4 regions of the Stenotrophomonas sp. YJH_SMC_14-1 genome follow, and region 3 is predicted to be linked to each of the others. Evidence: predicted binding sites of a transcription regulator. Region 3 holds the regulator's gene; each other region holds the start of a gene.
What was found. The regulator FliA, encoded in region 3, starts transcription of late flagellar genes. The targets are predictions, from matches to a motif close to TAAAGTTTNNCNNNCNNNGGCCGATAA.
Positions count from the first base shown of each region.

Region 1: a site for FliA is predicted at 3,033-3,059, ahead of AC5P9P_RS11740 (methyl-accepting chemotaxis protein). Genes of this name have one in related genera too.
Region 2: a site for FliA is predicted at 2,164-2,190, ahead of AC5P9P_RS02315 (GGDEF domain-containing protein). Genes of this name have one in related genera too.
Region 4: a site for FliA is predicted at 1,385-1,411, ahead of AC5P9P_RS02195 (methyl-accepting chemotaxis protein). Genes of this name have one in related genera too.

Region 1 is NZ_JCAFVK010000004.1:25,273-29,969, reverse strand. It holds gene clpS (ATP-dependent Clp protease adapter ClpS) at 1-128, opposite strand, end outside; gene AC5P9P_RS11760 (hypothetical protein) at 241-711, shown strand; gene AC5P9P_RS11755 (NUDIX hydrolase) at 713-1,174, shown strand; gene mnmA (tRNA 2-thiouridine(34) synthase MnmA) at 1,171-2,313, shown strand; gene hflD (high frequency lysogenization protein HflD) at 2,310-2,924, shown strand; gene AC5P9P_RS11740 (methyl-accepting chemotaxis protein) at 3,088-4,278, shown strand; gene AC5P9P_RS11735 (hypothetical protein) at 4,377-4,592, shown strand.
Region 2 is NZ_JCAFVK010000001.1:457,234-461,930, reverse strand. It holds gene AC5P9P_RS02320 (TonB-dependent siderophore receptor) at 1-1,935, opposite strand, end outside; gene AC5P9P_RS02315 (GGDEF domain-containing protein) at 2,223-3,638, shown strand; gene AC5P9P_RS02310 (MFS transporter) at 3,721-4,697, opposite strand, start outside.
Region 3 is NZ_JCAFVK010000015.1:28,228-32,924, forward strand. It holds gene flhF (flagellar biosynthesis GTPase FlhF) at 1-405, shown strand, start outside; gene AC5P9P_RS20055 (MinD/ParA family ATP-binding protein) at 392-1,279, shown strand; gene AC5P9P_RS20060 (RNA polymerase sigma factor FliA) at 1,276-2,019, shown strand; gene cheY (chemotaxis response regulator CheY) at 2,077-2,469, shown strand; gene AC5P9P_RS20070 (protein phosphatase CheZ) at 2,469-3,074, shown strand; gene AC5P9P_RS20075 (chemotaxis protein CheA) at 3,077-4,697, shown strand, end outside.
Region 4 is NZ_JCAFVK010000001.1:431,643-436,339, reverse strand. It holds gene AC5P9P_RS02195 (methyl-accepting chemotaxis protein) at 1-1,353, opposite strand, end outside; gene AC5P9P_RS02190 (barstar family protein) at 1,634-1,993, shown strand; gene AC5P9P_RS02185 (glycosyltransferase) at 2,023-3,015, opposite strand; gene AC5P9P_RS02180 (O-antigen ligase family protein) at 3,015-4,292, opposite strand; gene mutS (DNA mismatch repair protein MutS) at 4,519-4,697, shown strand, end outside.

The sequences.
Region 1 (4,697 bases), on a different contig from region 3:
TCCATCGGGGTGTAGTCATCATTGAGCAGCATCACCTGGTAGAACGGCGGCGGCGCCACTTCCGGGCGCGCGGCCTCTACGGCGACGCCGTGCTCGTGCTGGGAATCGGGGGAAGACTCATGGGGCATCGGGCCATTATAGAGGCTCGGGCGCGCCTGCGTCGGCCTGCTGCAGATTGGACGGCACGCACGCCCACCGTCACAATTGCACCCTCTCTCAACACTGTTTCACAGGATCTTCATGAAAAGGACCCTTCTCCCCGCCTTCCTGATCGCTCTGGCTGCCACCGGCTCCGCTGCCGCCGCAGACGCCGACAAGGCCGTGGCCCGCCATCTGGACAAGCTGGGCTACACCTACGAAGTCGATGAGGACGGCGACTACCGCATGGTCTTCGACGTCGAGGGTGACCGCACCCAGATGGTCTACGTGCGTTCGTCGGTGGAAGATTTCGGTACCCACAACATCCGCGAGATCTGGTCGCCGGCCTACAACGCCAAGACCAAGCAGTTCCCGGTGGCCGTGGCCAACCGCCTGCTGGAAGATTCGCAGGATGCCAAGATGGGCGGCTGGGTAAAGCAGGACACCACCGCCATGTTCGTGGTCAAGATCGACGCCGATGCCACTGCCGAGCAGCTCAGCGACGCCATCGATGCGGCCATCCGCACCGCCGACGCCATGGAGCTGGAACTGACCAAGAAGGACGAGTTCTGAGTTGAACGCCACGCCGGACCCGCGCTGGGCACCGCACGCCACCGTCGCCACGGTGGTGGTCGACGGCGGCCGCGTGTTGCTGGTTGAAGAGACCATCGATGGCCGGCAGGTGCTGAACCAGCCGGCCGGCCACCTCGAGCCGGGCGAAAGCCTGGCCGAGGCAGCCCTGCGCGAGACCCGCGAGGAAACCGGCTGGACGGTGCAGCTGACCCATTTCATCGGCTGCTACCAGTGGACTGCCGGCGACGGCACCGCCTTCCTGCGATTCTGCTACGCGGCGCGCCCGGTCTCGCACGACCCGGCGCAGCCACTGGACACCGGCATCGACCGCGCGCTGTGGCTGACCCCGGCCGAACTGCAGGCCGCCGGCGAGCGCCAGCGCAGCCCGCTGGTCTGGCAGGTGGTGGCTGATTACCTGGGTGGCCAGCGCCATCCGCTTTCGCTGGTCCAGGAGGTCGCATGAGCACGCCGCGCGTGATGGTGGGCGTCTCCGGAGGTGTCGACTCTTCGGTCGCCGCCTGGCGCCTGGTACAGCAGGGCGAAGCCGTGGCCGGCCTGTTCATGCAGAACTGGGCCGACGATGGCAGCGGCGACTGCCGCGCCGAGGACGACCGCCGCGATGCGGTGGCCGTCTGCGGCCTGCTCGGCATCCCATTCCACTTCCGCGATTTCTCCAGCGAGTACTGGCAGGGCGTGTTCGAGCACTTCCTGGCCGAGTACGCCGCCGGGCGCACCCCGAATCCGGACGTGCTGTGCAACCGCGAAGTGAAGTTCAAGCACTTCCTGGATGCCGCCCGCGAGCTGGGCGCCGAGCGCATCGCCACCGGCCACTATGCACGAGTGACCCAGCGCGGCCACCAGTGGCTGCTGCTGCGCGGCGCCGACCGTTCCAAGGACCAGAGCTACTTCCTGCACCAGCTGGGCCAGGAGCAGCTGGCGGCCACCCTGTTCCCGATCGGCGACCTGGAAAAGACCGACCTGCGCCGGATCGCGCGTGACGTCAGCCTGCCGACCCACGCCAAGAAGGACTCCACCGGCATCTGCTTCATCGGCGAGCGTGACTTCCGCGAGTTCCTCGGCCGCTACCTGCCGGCCAGGCCCGGCCAGATCCTCGACCCGGCCGACGGCAGCGTGATCGCCGAACATCCTGGCGTGTTCTATTTCACCCTGGGCCAACGCGAGGGCCTGAACATCGGCGGCGTGCGTGGACGCCCGGCCGCGCCGTGGTACGTGGTCGGCAAGGATGTGGCCAGCAACGTGCTGTACGTGGACCAGGACCGCGACAGCAAGTGGATGCTGTCCGAGCGCCTGCGTTCGGAAACCGCGCACTGGATCGCCGGTTCGCCGCCGGCACGGCGCTTCGAATGCACCGCCCAGACCCGCTACCGCCAGCCCGATGAGCCGTGTACGGTCCAGGTGCTGGACGATGGCAGCGTGCTGGTCACCTTCGCGCGCCCGCAGCGCGCCGTTACCCCCGGTCAATCGCTGGTGCTGTATGACGGTGACGTGTGCCTGGGTGGCGCGGTGATCGCCGCCACCGATGCGCCGCTGGAACAGCGCCTGCGCACCACCCCTTCCCCTTTTGAGGTAATCGCTGCATGAGTTTCACTGTCGACGACCGCGTCCTGGCCCTGGCCGGCATTGCCCAGGCCCTGCAGCAGGTACGCCGCATCGCCGATACCGGCCATTCCGACGCCGCCGCCGTGCGCACCGCCGTGGACAGCGTGTTCCGTGTCGATGCGTCCTCGCCGCAGGAGGTGTTCGGTGACCGCCATGCACTGAAGTCCGGCCTGCGCCTGCTGCACAACTACTTCCGCAGCCAGGGCCAGGACCCGATCCTGCCCAAGCTGGCCCTGTCGGTGCTGCAGCTGGAGCGCCGCTTCGTTCAGGATGGCGCCACCGTGAACAAGGTCGCCTCCGGCATCGAGCGCGCCCAGCGCCAGGCCACCGAACTGGGCGACAGCGGCCACCCGGACGTGCTGGCCAATCTGGGAGGCCTTTACGCCGACACCATCAGCCACCTCAAGCCGCGGGTCATGGTGCAGGGCAACCCACACTACCTGGGCCAGGCTGGCGTGGTGGCCGAAATCCGCGCCCTGCTGCTGGCCGCGGTGCGCGCTGCGGTGCTGTGGCGGCAGCTGGGCGGCAGCTACTGGGACTTCCTGTTCAGCCGCAAGGCGATGATCGAGGCCGTGGACCGGCAGCTGGCCTGAGGGTGTGGGGTCGGATCCCTTTCCGGCACGGAAAGGGCCCTGACCCCGAAGCCGCCAAGGCGCCGGAAAACCGGCGCATTCAGAATGCACTTCGAGGCACATCGACGTTAAAGAGAAAGGGGGTACGGCCGATACATCCTCCGTGCACCTCCCGAGAACGTCCATGTACTCACGCATTTTCATCCGTCTGGCCGCCCCCCTGGCTCTGACCCTGCTGCTCCCCTTCGCCATCGGTTTCGAATGGCCGGCCGCCCTGCGCTGGGCGATCCTGACCACGATGACGCTGAGCTGGCTCGGCTTTGCGTGGTGGACCACCCGCGCCCAGGCACACCGTTCCCCGGAACACGCCCGTGTCCTGCGTGAGCAGGACCAGCTGCTGACCGAACTGCGCAATTTCGTCGGCAACGAGATCGAGGGTTCGCGCGGCGAAGTGGAACGCGCCCGCGACCTGATCCGCCAGGCCGTCTCCAGCCTCGGTGGCAGCTTCGATGCGATGAACCGCAAGTCGCGCCAGCAGAGCCAGGCCCTGTCGCGCATCGTCGACCGCGCCGGTGACGAAGGCAATGCCGGCCTCGACGTTGCCCGTTTCGCCCAGCACGCCAGCCACCGCATGGAACAGCTGGTCGAAGCGCTGGAACAGGTGAGCGGCCAGAGCAGCACCACCGTGCAGCACATCGACCAGATGGCGCAGCACCTGGATGGCATCTTCGCGCTGCTGGAAGACGTCAAGTCGATCGCCGACCAGACCAACCTGCTGGCCCTGAACGCTGCCATTGAAGCGGCACGTGCCGGTGAAGCCGGTCGTGGCTTCGCGGTGGTCGCCGACGAAGTGCGCAACCTGTCCGAGCGCTCGACCACCTTCAACGAGCAGATCCGCAAGCTGGCACACAGCTCCAAGGACGCCATCGCCAAGGTGCGCGAGACGGTCTCGCACATGGCCTCGCGTGACATGGACCGCTCCCGCGAAGCGCGCCAGGAAGCGGCGGCGATGCTCGACAACGTCGCGCAGATCAATGCCTCGCTGGGTGACGGCATGCGCGAAGTGTCCGAGTGCGCCCGTTCGATCGATGGCAGCGTAGCCGAAGCCGTGCGCGCCCTGCAGTTCGAGGACATCGCCACCCAGGCGCTGGGCGGCGTGCACACCCACCTGGACCGCCTGACCGCGATCAACCGCGAAGCGGTGGCCCTGCAGGAGCTGCTGCACCGCAATGGCGGCGTGTTCGACGAAGAGATCGCCACGGCCCTGCAGCGCACCGGCAACCGCCTGCGCGAACTGCGCAGCGAATGGGAACGCCCGCCGCACAAGCCGGTTGCCCAGCAGAGCATGGGTGCCGGCACCGTCGAGCTGTTCTGACCCTGATGTCCGCTGCCCTCGCCGGCAGCCCGCAAGGCCCCGGTTCGTCCGGGGCCTTTGCCTGTGACCCGCCGTTGGATGCATCCTGTACCCGCACCATGACCCTGATCCGCGCCCTGCCCTCCCTCACCGATACCGAGCGCCCGCGCAACGCGAGCGTGCGTGAGCAGCTGCAGCAGCTGGAGGATGTGGCACGCGAGGAGATCCGCGAACTGCAGCAGCTGGCGGACGCGCGCCCGGCCCCGCCGCGGGCGGACGAGGCGCTGCTGGGACTGGCCTGGGACCTGGGGTTGGACGGGGAAGCGCTGAAGTAGATCCACGCCGTGCGTGGACGGCTTTCATCCGCCGGTGTGACGCCTGGCCCTCGCCGCAACATCCACGCAAGGCGTGGATCTACCGGGGTGGCGAAATCGTTGTGG
Region 2 (4,697 bases), on a different contig from region 3:
CTTCCAGTCCAGCATCGTGTTGACGGTGTACTTCGGAATCACCGACAGCGGCTGGCCGGTGCGCTTGTTCTCGTTCTCCACCATGTAGGTGAAGTTGTTGCTCCAGTTCAGGCGGTTGCCCTGCTCGCCCAGCAGCGGGATCACCAGGTTGCCTTCCAGCCCCTGCACGATCGCCTTCGGCGCGTTCTCCCAGCGGAAGATGCGGCCCCTGGTGTCGGCAGTCAGGCCGATCTGGGTGTAGCCGGCCTGGATCTTGTCCTTGTAGTCGTTATGGAAGTACGTCAACGAGGCCTGCCAGCCGCTCTGCGGTGCCCACTCGATGCCGAGTTCCTTGTTCAGGCTGGTTTCCGCCTTCAGGTCCGCATTGCCGCGCATGTAGCAGCCGGCGCCCAGGCTCGGCAGTGCATTCGGGCAGCCATTGCCACGGGTGTAATACAGATAGTCCGGATTCGACTGGTACAGGTTCGGCGCCTTGAACGCCCGGGCGATGCCGCCCTTCACCACCCAGTCGCCGTTGATGCGGAACTGCGCGTTGAGGCTGGGGCTGGTGTTGTTGCCGAACTGGCTGTGGTGGTCGAAGCGCAGGCCCGGGGTAACGATCCAGCGCTCACCCAGGTAGATGTTGTCTTCGACGAACACGGCGGTGGTCTGCGCATCGGCCTTGCCCCGCGCACGATCGGCCGACAGCCCCGGGATGCCGCCGCCGCTGCTGCTGGACTGGCTCATCGAGTACGGGTCGGTCAGGCGGCTGTCCAGGTATTCAAAGCCAAGCGTCCAGATGTTCTCGGCACCACCCAGCGTGGTCGGGAAGCTCACTTCGCCGTCCAGCTGGTAGTTGCGCAGTCGCGAGGTCGACCAGCCGGTGCCGTTGAAGCTGCCTTCCGGGCCACCGGCCAGGCCTTCGTTGATGCGTGAGTTGTTCACCGCCTCCACCGCAGCTGTCACCCGCGAGGTCACGTCGCCCCAGCGGCCACGATGGGTGATCGCGCCGGTGTTGCGGTACATGCGGTTGGTCTCCGCTTCGCCCTCGGCCAGTGCCGCCAGGTCAACGCCGGTCGAGGTACCGGTGGTGCTGACCGCGCGATCACCAGCGTAGATGTTGCCCTGGCGGCTGGTGCCGGCTTCGAACTCCACCACCTGGTTGGCGGTCACGTCCCAGCGCAGCAGCGCGTTGACATCGCGGTTCTTGACACCCTCGCGGCCGGCCGGCGGCACCGCGTTGGGGTTGGTAGCGTACTGGCGGTTGAGCTCCAGCGAGTCCGCGTCGGTCTTGTTGAGATTGCCGTACAGGCGGAACGACAGGGTGTCGGTCATCGGCCCACTCAGCTGCAGGCCGACGCGTTCGCTGCCACCTTCGGCGCTGTGTTCGGGCACCAGCCCATACAGGTCCACCGCACCGGTCAGGTCGCCGGTCGGGCGCTTGGTGATGATGTTGACCACGCCGCCGGAGGCACCGGAGCCATAGCGTGCCGCCGCCGGGCCGCGCAGCACTTCGATGCGCTCGATCATTTCCGCCGGCACCCAGTTGGTGTCACCGCGGGTATTGCGCTCGCCGCTGCGCCCCATGCGCACGGCATCGCGTGCGCCGATGCGCTTGCCATCGACCAGGATCAGGGTGTTTTCCGGGCCCATGCCACGCAGGTCGATCTGGCGGTTGTTGCCGTACTGGCCCGAGGCGCTGTTGCCGGTCAGGTTGACGCCCGGCATGGTCCGCAACAGCTCGGCGATGTCGTTGGCTGGCGGGCGCCGGGCGATATCCTCGGCGGTGATGGTCGAGGTACCCAGTGCCTGGCGCGCGATCTGCGAGGCGGTGACGTGCACCGTGTCGATATCGGTGGCGTCGGTTTCGGCCTGGGCGGTCAGGGCGCTGCCGGCCAGCAGAGCGGCAACGGCAAGCGCCAGCGGGCGCGGCGAATGGACAACGGCAGGAGACATGATCAGGACCTTCTGGCAGGGCTGCGGGGCCTCTGGCAAAGGGCTTGAGGCAACGACGAGGGGGGAGGCGGAGCCGTCCTGCAGGCACCTGCAGCCCGCTCCGTGCGCGCATTCTCCCATCAATGCGAGTGATTCTCAAATGCGTTCACTCATTGCCGCAGCGGCGTCGATGTGCTTTGCGCACCGTGCAAGCCTGCACCGCGCGTAAACTGGCCGGCTACCCCGCCATCAACCGTATGCCGCCGCGGCCGATACCCGTGGTTTGCCGTACGCAGTCAGAGATCGACGTGGAACCACCCCAACTGGACGATGCCAGCCAGCCGCTGGCCGAGGCCTGGCAGCAATGCCTGCTACAGGCCGGCCCTGCCGCCACCGCGCTGCTCAAGGCCGCTGCCTCCGATGCCCCACCCGCGCTGGCCCAGCGCTTTTACGAAGTGCTGCTGCAGGACGGGCGCGCACGCCGCTTCCTGTCCCACGACCAGGTCAAGCAGCGCCTGCAGCCGGCCATGCAGCGCTGGCTGGTACAGCTGCTGACCACCGACGCCGCTGGCATCGCCACCACGGTCGCCTCGCAGCGGGTGATCGGCGACGTACACGCACGGGTCGGCATCCCGGTCGACCTGGTCACCCGCGGTGCGCGCGTGCTCAAGCACGAGCTGTTCGTGCGCCTGCGCGACGACGCGCCCGACAGCGCGACCGCGTTCGCCGCCATCACCTGCCTCAGCGCGATCATGGACATCGCCATGGAAGGCATGACCCTGGCCTACACCCATGCGCGCGAGCGCTCCACCCGTGCCGACGCCGCCTACCGGCTGTTCTCGCTGGTACAGAACGTCGGTACCGAACGCGAGCGCCAGCGCGCATTGCTGCTGGACTGGGAGAACGCCCTGCTCTACGCCCTCGCCGGCCACGTGCAGGCCAGCGACAACGCCAGCCTGGCCACCTCGGAGTTCGGCCTGTGGTTCACCCACAAGGGCATCCCCAGCTTCGGCGAAAGCAGCGAAACGCAGCAGGTGGGCCAGTTGATGGCCCGCATTGACGGCCACCTGCAGCGCGCCAGTGGCGATGCTCCGGCGCAGCGACTGGCGGTGCTGCCGGCCATCCGCGAGGACCTGGCCGCCATCCGCACCCTGATGACGCTGCTGTTCGAGCGCATCGGCGAACTGGATGCCGGCAGCGACGCGCTGACCAACCTGCTCAACCGTCGCTTCCTGCCCACCGTGCTGCGCCGGGAAATCGAGCTGGCCACGCGCAACCGCACACCGTTCTCGCTGCTGCTGCTCGACCTGGATCATTTCAAGGCAATCAACGACGGCCATGGCCACGATGCCGGCGACCGTGCGTTGCAGCACGTGGCCGGCCTGCTCGGCCAGCTCACGCGTGGCAGCGACTACCTGTTCCGCTATGGCGGCGAAGAATTCGTGGTGGTGCTGGTGGCGGCCAGCGAATCACAGGCGACCGTGATCGCCGAGAGCCTGCGCCGGCAGATCGCGCAGTCGCCGGTGGCATTGGCCAACGGCCAGGTGCTGGAGCTGACCGCCAGCATCGGCGTGGCCGGCCATGACGGCCACCCGGACTACGAACGGCTGATGGCACGTGCCGACGCGGCGATGTACGAGGCCAAGCGCAGCGGCCGCAACCGCGTGGTGGTCGCCAGAGCGGACCTGCAGGAAGCCCCGGGGCGGCGTGCACTGCAGCGATGACGGCAGGACAGGTAGAGTCGACCGCTGGTCGACTATCGCGCGCAGCGCGGGATTCTTCGCCGTCGGAACGAAGAGCAGTCGCCTAAAAGTCGACTCTACCGGTTCGCGCGCCAGCCGCTGCTTTCACCGCCCCCACCCGCCATGCTGCCCACCACAGCAGCGCCAGCAACGCGATGCCTGCCCCCAGCAGGCACACAGCGGGCCAGCCATGCCGCACCTGCATCCAGGGCCCCGCCGCCGCTCCCGCACCGCTGCCCACCGCATAGAACAGCATGTACAACGCCACCAGGCGCCCATGCTGTTCTGCCGGTGCACGCAGCAACGATGCCTGGTTCGAGACATGCAGTGCCTGGCCGCCCAGGTCGAGCACGACCACACCCAGCAACAGCAAGGACAGCGAATACGGCAGGCCCAGCAGCGGCCACCACGCGACCAGCATCAACAACAGCGCGCCGAGGCTGACCGGATGCGCGAAACCACGGTCCATCCAGTGTCCGACCCGCGCCGCCATCAGCGCACCGACCACGCCGGCCAGGCCGAGCGCGCCGATGGTTGCGGTCGACCAGTGCAGCGGCGGTGCCGACAGCGGCAAGGGTGCCGCCGCCCAGAACACATTGAGGCCGGCAAACAGCAGCAATGCCAGCGGCCCGCGCTCGCGCAGCGTTCGATCGCGGCGCAGCATGCCCAGCATCGAGCCCAGCAGCTCGCGCCAGCGTGGAGGGACCGACGGCACCGGTACTGCGGGCAGGCGCCGCCACAGCAGCGCCGCCAACGCTGCCATCACCACCGCTGACAGCAGGTAGACCCTCTGCCAGCCAAAGGCCGCCGCCACCGTACCGGACACCACGCGCGCCAGCAGCAGGCCGATGAACACGCCGCCCTGCACCACACCGACCACGCGACCGCGCTGCTCGGGCCGTGCCAGCATGGCGGTATAGGCAATCAGGCCCTGGGTCAGCGCGGTGCCCAGCAGGCCTGCCAGCAGCATGCCCGACAACAGCCAGCTCGCCGTGCGTGACGCCGCCAGCCACAACAGGGCCAGCACCAGCGCGATCAACT
Region 3 (4,697 bases):
CTGAAGGACTACAAGCTGGTGCTGATCGACACCGCCGGCCTGGGCCCGCGCGACCGCGCGCTGGCCGCGCAGCTGCAGTGGCTGCGCGCCGCCCGCCAGGTACGCACCCTGCTGGTGCTGCCGGCCAACACCAGCTTCGGCGACATGGACGAGGTGGTCCGCCGCTTCGGCGCCGCCAACCTGCAGGGCCTGGTGTTGAGCAAGCTGGACGAGACCGGCCGCTTCGGCAACGCCCTGTCAGTGGCCGTGGACCACGCCCTGCCGATCACCTGGGTGACCGATGGCCAGGACGTTCCGGAGGACCTGCACCGGGCCAGTGCGGCCAATCTCGTACTTCGCCTTGAAGATTTGCGCCGCGCGGCCGATATGCCCTGCAACCCGGAGTTGAACCATGCCGTCGCGTGAGTACGCCAAGCTGACCAAGACCTTCCCGCTGTCGGCCACCCGCAGCGAGCCGCTCGGCCCTGTGCGCACCATTGCCGTCACTGGCGGCAAGGGCGGCGTGGGCAAGACGAATGTGTCCGCCAACCTGGCGGTGGCACTGGCCGGCATGGGCAAGCGCACGCTGCTGCTGGACGCCGACCTGGGCCTGGCCAACATCGACGTGATCCTGGGGCTGAACCCGACCTTCACGCTGGCCGACCTGGTCGCCGGCCGCTGCTCGCTGGACGACGTCATCGTCGAAGGCCCGAACGGCGTGCTGGTGGTGCCGGCCGCGTCCGGCCGCCGGCACATGGCCGAGCTGGCCCCGGCCGAGCACGTCGGCCTGGTCAACGTGTTCTCCGAGCTGGAACGCGAACTGGACATCATGGTGGTGGACACCGCCGCCGGCATCACCGACGGCGTGCTGACCTTCTGCCAGGCCGCGCAGGACACCGTGGTGGTGGTATGTGACGAGCCGGCCTCGATCACCGACGCCTACGCGCTGATCAAGGTGCTGTCGCGCGAACGCGGCGTGGACCGCATCCAGGTAGTGGCCAACATGGTGCGCGACCCCAACGAGGGCCGCGTGCTGTACGAAAAGCTGACCCGCGTCTGCGAGAAGTTCCTCGCCGATGTCTCGCTGAACTACCTGGGCTGCGTGCCGCAGGACGACTGGCTGCGCCTGTCGGTGCAGCGCCAGCAGCCGGTGGTGAAGGCCTACCCGTCCAGCCCGGCCGCGCTGGCGATCACCGAGATCGCGCGTCGCACCGCACGCTGGCAGGCGCCGACCGAACCGCGTGGCGGCGTCGAGTTCTTCCTCGAGCGCATCCTCAAGCAGCGCGGGGTGGCCGCATGAAAGGCGCAGCCCAGTACAGGGAAGTCCAGCGCTCGGCGGCCAACGAGGTCATCGCCCAGCATTCGGACCTGGTGCGGCGCATCGCCCACCACCTGGCCGCGCGGTTGCCGGCCAGCGTTGAAGTGGACGACCTGATCCAGGCCGGCATGATGGGCCTGATCGAAGCGTCGCGCAGCTACGACGCCGACCAGGGCGCCTCGTTCGAGACCTATGCCTCGATCCGCATCCGCGGTTCGATGATCGACGAGATCCGCCGTGGCGACTGGGTGCCGCGCTCGGTGCACCGCCGTGCCCGCGATGCCGCCGCCACCATCCGCCGCCTGGAACAGAGCAGCGGCCGCGCCGCCAGCGCCACCGAGGTGGCCGCCGCGATGGAGATGCCGCTGCCCGAATACCTGCGGTTGATGGAGGACGCCGCACGTGGCCAGGTGCTGAGCCTGGAGTCGCGCATCGAGGACCAGGGCGAGCTGGACACCGTCGCCCAAGGCGGCCCGACCCCGCAGCAGGTGCTGGAGCGGGGTGAATTCGGCCGCGAGCTGGGCAAGGCCATCGGCCACCTGCCCGAGCGCGAACAGCTGGTGCTCTCGCTCTACTACGAGCAGGAACTGAACCTGAAGGAGATCGGCGCGGTGCTCGGCGTGAGCGAGTCGCGGGTCTGCCAGATCCACGGCCAGGCGGTGCTGCGCCTGCGTGGCCGGCTCAAGATTTTCGAGGCGGCGGACGCCGGCCTGGAAGAATGAACATGCCCGAGGCGGCTGCCCCCGGCCGCCCGGAATGAACAACAAAGGAACTCTGCTTTGAACAAGAACATGCGCATCCTGATCGTCGATGACTTCTCGACCATGCGTCGGATCGTCAAGAACCTGCTGGGCGATCTGGGCTTCACCAATACCGCCGAAGCCGAGGACGGGCATGCCGCGCTGTCGCTGCTGCAGAGCCAGCCGTTCGATTTCGTGGTCACCGACTGGAACATGCCGGTGATGACCGGCATCGAGCTGCTGAAGGCGATCCGTGCCGATGCCAAGCTGAAGACCCTGCCAGTGCTGATGGTCACCGCCGAAGCCAAGCGCGAACAGATCATCGAAGCCGCCCAGAACGGCGTGAACGGCTACATCATCAAGCCGTTCACTGCGCAGACGCTGGAAGAGAAGCTCGGCAAGATCTTCGAACGCCTGGCGGCCAGCGCCTGATGGATACCACGGTCGACAAGAGCGCCCTCGCCCTGCGCCTGCAGGAAGCCCTGGACGCACTCGAGTCCGGTGACGAGGCCGCCTGGCGGCAGCGCATCGACGGACTGGTCGCGCTGCGTACGCAGCCGATGATGAGCGGCCTCTCGCGGCTGGCCCGCGAGCTGGGGCAGGCACTGGGTGAGCTGCCGACCGTGCCCAGCGAGGCCGGTGAGCTGGACGACGCCTGCGCACGCCTGGACCACGTGGTGGCCATGACCGAACAGGCCACGCACCGCACCCTGGACCTGGCCGAGGAATGCCGCAGCCTGACCGAACAGCTGCGTGCTGAAGGCCTGCAGCCGGGCCAGGACGCGCAGCTCGAGCGCATCCGCCACAACCTGACCGAGATCGCCCTGACCCAGAGCTACCAGGACCTGACCGGGCAGATCATCCGTCGCGTGGTCGGCATCGTCCGCCGCGTGCACGAGGGCTTCGGCGCACTCGGCCTGCCGCCGGAACAGCATCGCACCGACCCGGAACTGGCCGGGCCGGCACTGAAGGGACTGGACCGCCACGCGGTCTCGCAGAACGACGCCGACGACCTGTTGTCGGATCTGGGGCTGTAAGCATGAGCGCGGTATCCGACGACATCACTGCCGATTTCATCATCGAGGCACAGGAAATCCTGGATCGCCTGGGCGAACAGCTGGTGTCGCTGGAGCAGGCACCGCAGGACACCGAGCAGCTCAACGCGGTGTTCCGTGGATACCACACGCTCAAGGGCGGTGCCGGCTTCCTTGGCGTCACTGCGATGGTCGAGCTGTGCCACGCCGCTGAAGAGGCCCTGGGCATCGCGCGTGCCGGGCAGGCGGTGCTGCAGGCCCACCACTTCGACGCCGCCCAGCAATCGCTGGACTACCTGCAGTCGATGCTGGACGCCGTGTCCTCCGGCACCGAGCCGGGTTATGCGCCGCCGGACCTGATCGCGCAGTTCGACATGAACGGTGGCACTGCCGCGCCGGCCGCTGCGGCCGCGCCTGCGGCAGCCGGCAGCGACCTGATCACCGACGACGAATTCGAGGCCCTGCTCGACCAGCTGCATGGCGGCAACGCGCCGACCGCGGTCGCGCCGGCGAAGAAAGCCGACGATGGCCTGATCAGCGAAGACGAGTTCGAAGCCCTGCTGGACCAGCTGCACGGTGGCGCTGCGCCAGGCGCCAAGCCTGCTGCCGCCGTCGCGGCGGCCCCCGCCGCAGCACCGCGCCCGGCACCCGCCCCGGCACCTGCAGCCAAGCCGGCAGCCAAGCCGATGGCCGAGGCCGAGCACACCGTGCGCGTGGACACCAAGCGCCTGGATGCGATCGTCAACCTGATCGGCGAACTGGTGCTTTCCCGCAACCGCCTGAAGACCCTGCGTGCACGCCTGCGCGACGAGGAGCTGGACCGCGCCGTATCGACGCTGGACATCGCCACTGCCCGCCTGCAGTCGGCGGTGATGCGTACCCGCATGCAGCCGGTGGGCAAGGTGTTCTCGCGCTTCCCCAAGGTCGCCCGCGACGTCGCCCGCTCGCTGAAGAAGGAAGTGGACCTGGAGCTGGTCGGCGCCGAGACCGAGCTCGACCGCAACCTGGTCGAAGCGCTGGCCGACCCGCTGGTGCACCTGGTCCGCAACGCCATCGACCACGGCGTGGAAATGCCCGACCTGCGCGAAGCACAAGGCAAGCCGCGGATGGGCCATGTGCGCCTGTCCGCCCAGCAGGAAGGTGACTACGTCAGCATCGAGGTGCAGGACGATGGCGCCGGCATCGACCCCGAGAAGCTGCGCGCGAAGGCGCGCGAGAAGGGCCTGATCGACCCGGAAGCCGCTGCCCGCCTGAGCAGCGAGGAGTGCCTGCACCTGGTGTTCCTGCCCGGCTTCTCGACCAAGCAGCAGGTCACCGATATTTCCGGCCGCGGCGTCGGCATGGACGTGGTGCAGTCGCGCATCCGCGAACTGAGCGGCCAGATCCAGATCCAGTCGGAACTGGGGCGTGGCAGCCGCTTCCTGATCCGCGTGCCGCTCACCCTCGCGATCCTGCCGACCCTGCTGGTGCAGGCCGGCGAGGACGTCTACGCGCTACCGCTGGCACGCGTGATGGAAGTGCTGCACGCGCCGCGCACCTCGCTGGGCTGGTTCGATGGCCGCGCCGTGCTTGATCGCCGCTCGCACACCCTGCCGCTGGTCGACCTGCGCCAGTGGCTGGATGTGA
Region 4 (4,697 bases), on a different contig from region 3:
GGACGCGCTGGACTGGATACGGCCGACAATCTGCTTGAGCTGATCGACGGTGGCGTTGCAGTCATCACGCATGCGGGCGAACACGCCGTGGAAGTCGCCCTGCATGCGTACAGTGAGGTCACCGCGCGAGATCGCCTGCAGCAGGGTCGACACCTGCACCAGGTTCTCGTCGGTGGTCTGCATCAGGCGATTGAGCCCGGCCACCATGTCGCGGAAATCATAGGCGAAGCGATCTTCATCGCCGCGCAGGCTGAAGTCGCCGGCGGCTGCGGCCGTCGCCAGCCGGCGGATCTCACCGTTGATCGCCGACAGGCTGGTCTTGGTTTCGTCCATGGCCTGGGTGATTGCGGCCTTCTCGCCCGGCAACGGATCCATGTCCACTGACAGATCACCGCGGGCGTAATGCTTCATTACTTCGATCAGCCGGTTCTGCACCTGCACATGCGAGCCGACCAGCGCATTGGTCTCGTGCACCATGCGCCCGTAGTCGCCAGGAAAAGCACTCTCGTCCATGCGATAGCTGAGGCTGCCCGCGTCGTGCTGGCGGGCCAGTTCACCCTGCGCCGCCATGACCGACTGCAACTGCGCCTGCATGCGCTGCATCGACCTGAGCAGCTGCGTCACCTCATCGTTGCCGGACGCGTCGATGCTGTTGTCCATCCGCCCGTTGGCGATGCCGTCGGCCAGCTTCACCGCACCTTCCAGCGGGCGGGTCAGGCTGCGGGTGATGGCCCACGCGGCCAGCGAGCCCAGTACCAGGCTCAACGCGCCGAACACGATCGACAACGTGCCGGTCCAGGATTCGGTTGAACGGTATTCCTCGCGACTGCGCTCGGTCAGTGTCTCCTGATGCCGCAGCAGGGTCGAGATCGCCTCATTCCATGCGGTGGCCAAGCCGTGCTCGGCGAGCAGTTCCTTGGCCGCGCCGTCGAAATCACCGGCCTTCATGCGCTCGTGCAGATGCTGGGTGGAGGCGTCGGTGGCCTTGCGTGCCGCGTCGATTTTCGCCACCAGGGCATCACCAGTGGCGTCGCGTGGAATCTTGATGTACTTGGCCCAGATACCGTCGTAGGTCTGCGACAGCTCCTGCGCCTTCTGATAATCCTTGTCGAAATCCTCACCGCGCTTGATCACCATCAGCCGGCGATGCATCAGCACCGCGTTGTTGGTATCCAGCATGTCGTTCAACAGCCGCATCTTCACCATGTTGACGTCCACCACTTTCTCGAACTGGGCGGACTTCAGGTGGTTTCCGTACAGCACGAGGCCAACGATGGCCACGATGAACAGCAGCAGAAAACCGAACCCGGCACCCAGCCGGGATCCCACTCGGAGGTTGCGTAAGGCGAGCATCTCAATTCCCTTGATCATGGCCGTATGAAGGGTGACGGCGCAGCGGAGGGAAACTTTACGGGACTTTATATATGGACCGATCCAAATATATGGAACTGTGCAGGCAGTCAGAAAATGCAGCGACCAATAATGGCGCCACATCATTACCGAATGCCACTGACACGCCAGCGCCCGATGAAAATTACACAAATTGACACCATAATCACGCCTACCCCATCCAAGGCGGCCCGGATTATCTGCGCCGGACACAACCGTCGCCCGGGCGGGCTACAGTCTGCAGATGACACGGATCCCACACATCGAAGGCGCGTCCATCAACGACATCATGGCCAACGAAGACTGGCAGCTGGGCGCAAGCCTGGACGCGCTTGATGACCCGCTGCACGGCAGCTACGGCGCGCTCGCCGGTCATGCCGCCACCACGATGGTGTGGCGTGACATCGCCCACGGCCGCGAGGCACTGGGCCGCGAGACCACGCGCGCCTGGCTGCGGTCCAAACTCGATCAGGACGGCAGGTTCAACGGTCCGGTCATCCAGCCTCAGTTGACGGCACTGTCGATTGGCCAGGGACAGGCCTACTTCGAGATCGTCATGGAGATCTTCGGCAGCCATCCGCAGATCACCCTGGTGCCAGGCTGAGCACTCTGCAGCAACCAGCCCCCATCAGCTCAAAGCTTGGCCAGGGCCTCGCCCAGACGGCGTGGGAACGCCACTTCGCTGGCCAAGTGCCATGCGCGTGCATTGGCGCCCAGCCGGGTCCACTCGGCCTCATCCATCGCCAGCGCACGCTCGACGGCCTGTTCCAGCGCCTTCTCATCCACATGCCAGGTTCTGGACAGATGGCAGGGCTCGCCCTCGTGCGCGGCGACCAGGATACCGCGGCTGTCGTCGATCATCTGGTTCATCGGCGCGCCGTCGCAGGTGATCACCACCGCGCCGCAGCTCATCGCTTCCACCAGGTAATGGCCCCAGCCTTCGGTCTGCGACAGGCACAGGTGAAACGCATGTTCGTTCTGCAGGCGCTGCACCTCCTGGTCGGGCAGCCGCTCGCGGACGATCCGCAGGTTCGCGGCCCCGCCCTCATCTTCGTCCGAAGGGCCGCCGCGCAGGATGGTCAGCAAGGGCCACTCAGGGTGCCGCTTCCAGACATTGACGAGTGCAGCCGTCCCCTTCATGCGACTGGTACCGGCCGCATGCAGGAAGCTGCGCGGTCTGCGCGGCACCGCTGGGTCGTAGCGGTCACGGCTGCAGAAACCGACTTCCAGCGCGCGCATGCCCAGTGCGTTGAAGATGCGCGTGGCTTCTTCGGTCTTGGTCAACAACGCATCGAACCGCGGCAGGATCCGCAGGCTGCGTGCGGACACCCATTCCGGATTCGGAATCAACAGATTGACCTCGGCCAGTCCAAAGCTTGCCGGCCGGACATGCTCCAGCGAGATGTTGATGTCGAACCGGGCCGGCGTGCGCCCCAAGCTGAGCCACGAGGCCAGCAGCCTGCGCAGGCGCATCCCGCGCAGTTTCCAGGCACCACCATTGCGCACCGCGTCCAGACGGCTGACCGTCACCGTGTGCCCGAGCTGCTGCAATGAGCGCTCGATCACCTGGATGTCATGGGACAGGCCACGCTGGTTGTCGGCGGCCAGTAGATGGATATGCGCCATCAGGACGGACTCCCTGGCCGATGCAGATTACGCGCCGGCAAGGCGGTCGCCATCATGAAGCCCAGCACCAGGTAGAAATAGAACGAATGCGGCATCGCCCGGTAGAACACGTTGTCCGTGAACGCCGAAAGCGCATAGACGATGACCACGGCAAGTCCGGCGATGGCGATCGTCGCGGTGATGTCGTCGGCGTGGCCGAGGCGCCGCACGAAATGAATGCCGGGCAGGATGAAGACCAGCAGCATGATCAGCAGCAACGGCACGCCACCGGTCACCGCCGCTTCCAGGTACTCGTTATGCGGGTGGTTGTAGCGGAAGATCGACTCGGACACCTCGCCGCGGGCGATGCCCTCACGTGCATAGGTACCGAACTGGTTCAGGCCCACCCCCGCCACGGGATGCTCGGCGAAGGCGTCGACCGCCACGCCCCACATGGCGATGCGCTCGCGGACCGAGCCGACCTCCTTTTCCTGGTTGAAGCCGGAGATCTCGCCACTGACCTCACCGAAGCGCTGGATCACCTCGTGGTTCAGCACCGAGGTGGCGCCGACCACGCCGATGGCCAAGGCACCGACGAAGACCAGTGCCCCCCGCCAGCGCCGGGTTCGCCGGACGTGCACCACAATCACCATCAGCATGGCGGGAATGAACGCCAGGATCGGCCCGCGACTCTGCGCCAGGATCGAACCGTAGACGCCGACGGCGATGGCCACGCCGTGCAGCCAGCGTTCGGCCGGATGCACATTGGGCTGGATCAACCGGATGACCGAGAACAACGCCATGCACAGCGTCACCATGGTGAACTCGATGGCCGTCCATTCGCCGCCACTGAAACCGTGCGCGCGTTCAAGACCCATCACGTGGTGCTGCACGATGCACGACCCGCCGAAGACCAGGGTGGAAACGGCGAAGATCTTCCAGATCAGGCGCCAGTCCAGCGCAGTGGCGAACACAGCAGCGGTACCCAGGTAGAGCAGTGTCTGCGCCGGCAGATCCAGCTCGTTCCAGCGCAGCCCGTGCCAGAGGATGCTGTAGAAGGCATAGGCCAGGCGCAGGAAGCAGACGATCACGATGAACCGGGCGATGCGGTAGCGCAGGCGGACATCGGGCTGGCGGCGAATCAGAACCACGCCGGTGACCAGCAGGGCCAGCAGCAGCACCGCCTTCAGCAAGGTGTAGGGTGCGGAGCCGGCAAGCGGAACGATGGCGACCAGGATGCTCAGCAGGACGGTACGCCAAGTGTAACGAGGTTCGGCGGCCATGCAGGCTGCAGTCATGCTTGTTCTTTCCATCAACGCCCGCCCGGGGACAAGTCGCCCCGTTTTCCATGGAGGCCGCTTGGCGGAGATCGCCGGGGCTGACACTACCGTGGGACCCTGGGGAAATCAACCAAAGTGCCGGGGCAGGGGCGCAGGCGTTGGCACACGGACAGCCTCCAGGCCCAGCGCGGGTGCCGCGGATCATCGACCGCCCCAGGTCGCTACACTAATGACCTCTCCGGCCATGCCTGCGCGTGGTCACGCCCCGACGCCCTGCCCAAGACGCGAAACGCCCCAAGTGACTGATACAAAAGACAACACCAGCAACGCCAAGGCGTCCAAGGATCACACCCCGCTGATGAAGCAGTTCTTCGCAGCCAAGTCCGACTACCCGGACCTGCTGCTGTTCTTCCGCATGGGCGA